DNA from 3 places in the Gorillibacterium sp. sgz306347 genome. Region 1 is predicted to be linked to each of the others. Evidence: riboswitches for the same ligand, from Rfam matches in the RefSeq annotation. Region 1 holds a riboswitch; each other region holds the start of a gene.
What was found. A riboswitch is a leader RNA that binds a small molecule or an ion and turns the genes downstream of it on or off. The one in region 1 is predicted to bind cobalamin.

Region 1 (2,263 bases):
ATGGCGGACATCAGAATGGCCAGCAGGAGTCCTGCGACCAGCCCTTTCAAATTGCTTTTTTTCGTATCCATCCGGTACCCTCCTTTTGGGACTCTGCACAAGTTTAGGTTCCTCTTTCTTCCTTGTCAAGACATGGCGTCCGGCCCGGCAAAAGGTTCATTTCCGGACCCGCAGGGTACACTAATGGTAGTGCATGGACAGCCATGTGGACCCCATCAGACGAGGAGTGAACGGAAGTGGAGAAACAGGAACTGGAGCAAGCGATCGGCCGGGCGCTTTCCGAGAACAAATTCGGCTCTTTCGGTACGATTGAGCAGGGAAACAAGCCCAAAGTCCGTTATATGGCTATTTTCCACGAAGGCCTCGATATTTATTTGGCCACCGACCGGAAAACCCACAAGGTGGAAGAGCTGCGCGAGAACCCGCACGCCTGCCTGCTGGCCGGTTATGAAGCCGGAGGCAGCAAAGATTTGCTGGAAATCGAAGCGACAGCGGAGGTCACGAAGGACGAATCGCTGCGACAAAAGGTTTGGAATAAGGAGCTGGAAAAGTGGTTCACCGGCCCGGACGATCCCGATTATGTCATTTTGAAGCTGACGCCGACCCGAATCGAATACACCGGAAAGGACAAACATAACGCCGTTTGGACGCCTTGATGCGTTCACGTCTTTGCCATATTTACGATAAGGCCGCAAAGGGGCGCGGGAGCGCTTCCGGGCGGCTTTTTCCGCTTTTTCGGCCGGAGCCGGGCAAAAAATCGAAGTGGGGAGATTTTGCGAACAGCATTGACTTGGACTATATATTGATGTAATGTCGTCTCTGCAACTACATATTGTATGGCAAGGGGTGCAAAAGCCGGTTTACTGATACCGGCCCGCTTAATAGGGAAGCCGGTGCAAAACCGGTGCGGTCCCGCCACTGTAATGGAAGAGTCTCCGGATAAAGTTGCCACTGGCCGTCGCGCCGGGAAGGCGTTCCGGGGATGACGAGGCCAAAGCCAGGAGACCTGCCCCGCCGCCTGGAAGAAGGACCCTGCGAGGACAGGGAGCCATTCAAAGACCGGCACGCTTTCGTATGGAAAGCGGCTCTCTCTTTGCGCTCCCTTTTTTTTGCAGCCGCTTCTACTGAACCGAACGATATATTTGGAAGGGATGCGCTGATATGATCACAAAGATTCGCAAACGAGACGGCCGGGAAGCCCCATTCGCTGTTGAAAAGATCGGACAAGCCATTTGGAAGGCTTCCTCCGCCACCGGCGAGGCCGGCTATGAAGAATCCTGCCGGCTGGCCGAGCAGGTGGCCGCCGAGCTGGGCAAACGGGAATCCGAGCATCCGGTTCCTCCGGTGGAGGAGATTCAGGATACGGTAGAACGGGTCCTGATGAAGGCCGGTCTGATGGGAACCTCCAAAGCCTATATTCTTTACCGGGCGGAGCGCACCCGGGCGCGGGAAATGAGCAACCGGCTCATGAAGGTATATGAGGACTTGACCTACCGCGAGGCGGAAGCCAGCGACCTGAAGCGTGAGAACGCAAACATCGACGGCAACACGGCAATGGGAACCATGCTGAAATACGGCTCCGAGGGAGCGAAGCAGTTTTACGAATTGTTTGTGTTGAAGCCGGAGCACGCCGCCAGGCACAAAGAAGGCGACATTCATATTCACGATCTGGATTTTTTGACGTTGACCACAACCTGCTGCCAGATTGATATCGGCAAGCTGTTTAAAGGCGGATTCGGAACCGGTCACGGGGAATTGCGGGAGCCGAATGACATCCAAAGCTATGCGGCCCTCGCCTGCATCGCGATTCAATCCAATCAGAACGATCAGCACGGCGGCCAAAGCATCCCATCCTTCGATTACGGAATGGCCCCCGGCGTCGCCAAAACATATATCCGCCATTATCGCACTCATCTGATTAAAGCGCTGGAGCTGCTGCACGGGGCGGACGCGAAGCTGACGGGCGCCGTTACGGCACTGATCGCCGAGCTCGCCGAAAAAGAGATGCAGCCCCGTCTTGCGCGCGACAAAGCGCATGCCGAAGCGGAGCTGAAGGCGCTGGCCAGGCTGACCGGCGACCGTGCGGTCAGCGAGCGGGCGCAGCGGTTCGCGCTGGAGAACGCGGAAGCGGAAACGAAGCGCAGCACGTACCAGGCGATGGAGGCGTTTATTCACAACCTGAACACGATGCACAGCCGCGCGGGAGCGCAAATTCCGTTCAGCTCGATCAATTACGGAACGGATACGAGCCCGGAAGGCCAGC
Region 2 (2,263 bases), on a different contig from region 1:
TAAGGCCGATGGAGAGCGTCTTCAGACGGGTTTTCTCGTCGGCGTTGATCTTTTTGCTGTCCAGAAACTCCATGACGTCCCAGCCGAAAATGTTGTAATAGGCCGCTCCCGAGCCTTTGCGCTGGCCCATCTGGTCGGCATAGGAGAATGCGTCCTCCATGAGCTTCAGCACCGGCATGATGCCTTTGGCCGCGCCTTCGACGCCTTTGATCGGCTCGCCGCGCCCGCGCAGCTTGGACAGGTTGACCGCGACCCCGCCGCCGACCTTGGAAAGCTGCATGCAGGTGGACAGGCAGTAGTTGATCGAATTCAGCGAATCGTCCATTTCGAGCAGGAAGCAGGAGACCATTTCGCCGCGGCGGCTTTTGCCGGCGTTCAGGAACGTGGGCGTAGCCGGCTGCACGCGCTGCTCCATGAAGGAAACGGCAAGCGTGCGCGCGGTTTCGGCATCGCCTCGGCCGAGATGCAAAGCGACCGCCGCCGCCCGGTCGGGCAGCTGCTCCAGATACAGCGATTTGTCATTGCTCTTCATCGCGTAGTCGGTGTAAAACTTGGATGCCGCCATATAGGAAGCATAGGTGAACGGCACTTCATGGGCGGCGCGGAAGACGCTCTCAATCTCTTCGCCCGTGTACTGCCGGCGGAAGTCCTCGTAGTAATCATGCTCAATCATGTAGACGACCTGCTCCAGATAGCTGCCGAACGTAAGGCTGCGCTCGCGCACCTCCTCCAGAAACGCCTCAACCGCTTCTTTATCCTTTTCCAGACGATAGAAGCCGTCCGGTCCGTCCGGTCCCTTTTGCATCAACTGGTTATTTAACTGAATGTACCGCAAGCTTCTCCAGCTCCTCCCGAAATCGTTTGATGTCGCCGGCGGTTCCCGCCAGCTCGAATTTATGCAGTACCGGCACGCCGTACTCCGTCGAAATGGTATCCGCGCTTTTCGCGAACCCGTGCCCCCAGTTGCGGTTTCCGCTCGCTGCAACGCCGCGCAAGAGCCCTCCGTTTTTCTCCAGAAACACCCGGGTGCGGGGCGGAATCTGGCCGAACCCGGTTGTATAGGTTACCAGCGCGAACGGCTCGGATACCTGCGTGTCGTCTCCAATCTGAACGGAAGGGAGCCCGAGCTTTCCGGCGAAGCGGCGGACGTTGCCGGTTTTGGAATCGTAAACGACGAGCATGCGATCACCTCTTTGTGTATGTACCTTGCGCTTCAACCCGTGTGCGCAATGAAAAAGGGGGCACCCGGACGGTCGGCACGGGTGCGCCCCTATGTGGTCTGCGGCCAAACGCAGAACGATAGCGGATCGCGACACCGGCCCATTCTCCGTGGGCGTGCAAGGTGTTTGCAAACGGGCAGGTCTCCTGGCTCAGGCTTCTGCGCAGCGTTCGCCTTCCCGGATTCATCGGACGAATCCAGTGGCGTCTCGAACGGCTGCTCGGCCTTCACAGTGGCGGGACCGCGCCGGCTTTGACCGGACTTCCCTATTAAGCCTCTACTCTATCTATAAGAGAAAGGCACCCGTTTGAATCAATATCTTGTGATAATGATTAAAATAACTCGATATATAGTGCTTGTCAAATCTTTTTTTGTCAAGTCTGTGAAGTCGAAAGGGGAATATGCTACCATGGGTGCAGAACCGTGTATGATCTTCCGCGGCCGCCGTTTGGCTCGCCGTTCGTAAACTTGATCCCCGGGGTGCAGGCATGCTGAAATTCAACGACATTTACTCGGTTGTCTCCATTGCAAACTTGATTCTGGCTGCGTTTGTTGTGTTTTGGGAACGCAAGAAGCCGGAAACGACCTGGGCCTGGGTGATGGTGCTGCTGTTTTTGCCCGGCGTCGGGTTTGTGCTGTATCTGATCCTCGGCCAAACCATGAGCCGTCGCAAAATATACAAAATCCAGGAGGCCACCCAGAACGGGCTGGAGCGACTGATAGAAGGGCAGCGGCGCATTTTCCGCGAAAGCCGCATCAAGTTCAACGATCCGATCGCCGCCGATTACCTGGACATGATCTACATGAACCTGACCAGCAGCTATGCTTTTTACACGCAGGACAACGAGGTCAGCGTATATACGGAGGGCAACGAAAAATTCGCGGCGCTTCTGCGGGATATTGCACAGGCCAAGCATCACATTCACCTGATGTACTACATCGTGCGCAACGACGAGATCGGACAGACGGTCATCAACGCCCTGGCGGCCAAAGCGGCGGAAGGGGTGGAGGTGCGCTTTCTGTACGACGACATCGGCAGCTCCT
Region 3 (2,263 bases), on a different contig from region 1:
GCGGTCAGCCGCCACACCTCTTCTCCGAAGGTCCGGGCAACCTGAAGCGGCGTCAAAAAGGAGACCGGGGCCGCCATTACAAAGAAGATCCCGCTGAACACGAAAAATGCCTTGATGTAGGCGTGGGAGGCAATGTACCGCAGGCCGAGGCGGAAGTCGGCGAAATAGCCGGCCTCCTGCGGCTGCCCGGCCTTGGCGTGGGCCGGAACGCGGAGGAACAAAAGCAGCGTCAGCACGCCCACGGCGGCGGTCGCCACGTCGATAAGCAGAATAACCGCCATCGGCACCGCGTTCATCAGCGCCCCGCTTGCCATCGGGGCGAGCAGGGTCACCATCGCCTGAATGCTGCCATTCGCGCCGTTCACGCGGGGCAGTTTGTCTTCCGGAACGAGCTGCGGCACAAAGGCTCCGACCGCCGGCGTTTGCACGCCCGTTCCAAGCGCCCGGATAGCGGAAATCAGAAAAAGCAGCCAGAGCGCGTCATACCCGAGCAGGAACAAAACCGCAAGCACCAGCGTGGAGAGCGCGATCGCGGTGTCCGCCGTCATGATCAAAACCTTGCGGTTGAAGCGGTCCGCCCAAACCCCGGCGAAAGGGGAAAGCAGCAGCGTCGGCAAAAAGCCGCACAGAATCATCACGGTCATCATGGAGCCGGATTTGGTGGTCAGCGTGATGTGCCAAAGGATAGCATACTGAACGAGCGACGAGCCAAACAAAGAAATGGTTTGACTGGCCAGAAACAGCACGATGTTTTTCTTCCAAGGGGGTGCCATTCGCTTTTTTCCTCCTTGCCTTGCCGGCTGGTTTTCCTATCGTACCATATCGCCCAGGCCATGCGAAACCGGCCTTTTTTCGACGTTTGCTCTCTCTTCGCGACCCCGTTCCCGGAACTCTTTTAAGAAAAAGCATGACAAATGGAAAATAATTGGTTATGATAGGACCAATAGGAAACGGGTGCCAATTATTCAGTTTTCTAAACTGAACCGGAATTGGTTAAAAGGGAAGCCGGGTGCAAATCCCGCGCGGTCCCGCCGCTGTAAGAGGGGAATCCTTGCAAACATGCCACTGGACAACCGGGAAGGCTGCAACGGGTGACGATCCTTAAGCCAGAATACCTGCCTGTTTCTTTTCACCATTCTACGAAGGATAGGAGAGGTGTATTTGGCATGCGGAAATTTTGCTTCTCGAGGGACGATCCTCCGCGCGCGTTTGACAGTCCGCCCGATTTGCCGGAAGTCTAGCTTCCGCGAACCGACTGCTTCAACCCAATGCGCAATTTCCAAAGGAGGAATCGATCAAGCATGAACCGAAAACGCTGGACAGCCTTACTTTTGATTCTCGGACTTCTCTTCACTGTACTCCCCGCTCCCGTCAGCAAAGCTTTTGCAGAGACGGCGCGGACGACGCCGGCCGGTTACATCACCGTTACCGTTGAAAAGTTTACGCTTGGACAAGGGTACGCCGTAGAACCGGTGAACGTTCCTTTTTATGCCGGTGAAAACGGGGCTGCCGTTCTGACGCGCGTCCTGGGCACCGGGAATTATCAGAACTACGGCACGGTCACAAGCGGCTTTTATCTCTCCAAGATTCGCGACAGCTCCACGGCTTCGCTCGCAATCCCCGCCTACATACAGACGATGGTGACGGGCGGCGGAGACACGATCGGCACGAAGGCCGATCCGGACTGGCTCGGCGAATTCGACTACACCAGCATGGCAGGGTGGATGTACACCGTCGACGACGCCTTCCCGAATTTCGGCATGGCGGACTACTACCCGGCGGACGGCGACGTGTTCCGCACCCAGTTTACCGTATATGGCTACGGCGTGGACCTGGGCGCGGACTGGGGCCCGCCCGTTATCGACCCCGCCGACAAAGACGCTTTGACCGCCAAGGTGGCGGAAATCAACAGCAGTCCGAACAAGGCGGCGCTTTTGGCCGATCCGGACATTTACGCCGCATACCAGCAAGCCTACAGCGCTTTATCCAACATGGAAAGCAGCCAGACGAGCGTAGATCAAGCATTGACCGATCTGAACACGGCCTTGTCTTCGGCCGCATTCCAAGCAGGAGGAGCCGCTTCGGCGGCTTCTTTTGCCGTGAGTACCGCAGCGGCGAATGGACAGGCCAAGGAGCAGCTGGACCGCAGCCTGGCCTATCTGGTTTCGACCGTCAGCGCCCCCAAGTTCGGCACCGGCAACGGGGAATGGACGGTGCTGGCGCTGGCGAGGGCGGGGTATCCCGTTCCGGAAGGGTATTATGA

Region 2: linked by a shared signal. The riboswitch ahead of nrdI (class Ib ribonucleoside-diphosphate reductase assembly flavoprotein NrdI) and the one ahead of AC6I6H_RS13315 (anaerobic ribonucleoside triphosphate reductase) in region 1 are both predicted to bind cobalamin.
Region 3: linked by a shared signal. The riboswitch ahead of AC6I6H_RS16960 (S-layer homology domain-containing protein) and the one ahead of AC6I6H_RS13315 (anaerobic ribonucleoside triphosphate reductase) in region 1 are both predicted to bind cobalamin.

Annotation. Positions count from the first base shown of each region.
Region 1 is NZ_JCAPET010000022.1:64,655-66,917, forward strand. Features, by position in the region: gene AC6I6H_RS13305 (MDR family MFS transporter) at 1-71, opposite strand, end outside; gene AC6I6H_RS13310 (pyridoxamine 5'-phosphate oxidase family protein) at 237-656, shown strand; cobalamin riboswitch at 828-1,028, shown strand; gene AC6I6H_RS13315 (anaerobic ribonucleoside triphosphate reductase) at 1,162-2,263, shown strand, end outside.
Region 2 is NZ_JCAPET010000045.1:23,336-25,598, reverse strand. Features, by position in the region: gene nrdE (class 1b ribonucleoside-diphosphate reductase subunit alpha) at 1-835, opposite strand, end outside; gene nrdI (class Ib ribonucleoside-diphosphate reductase assembly flavoprotein NrdI) at 813-1,181, opposite strand; cobalamin riboswitch at 1,339-1,541, opposite strand; gene cls (cardiolipin synthase) at 1,708-2,263, shown strand, end outside.
Region 3 is NZ_JCAPET010000035.1:11,002-13,264, forward strand. Features, by position in the region: gene AC6I6H_RS16955 (MFS transporter) at 1-773, opposite strand, end outside; cobalamin riboswitch at 936-1,137, shown strand; gene AC6I6H_RS16960 (S-layer homology domain-containing protein) at 1,302-2,263, shown strand, end outside.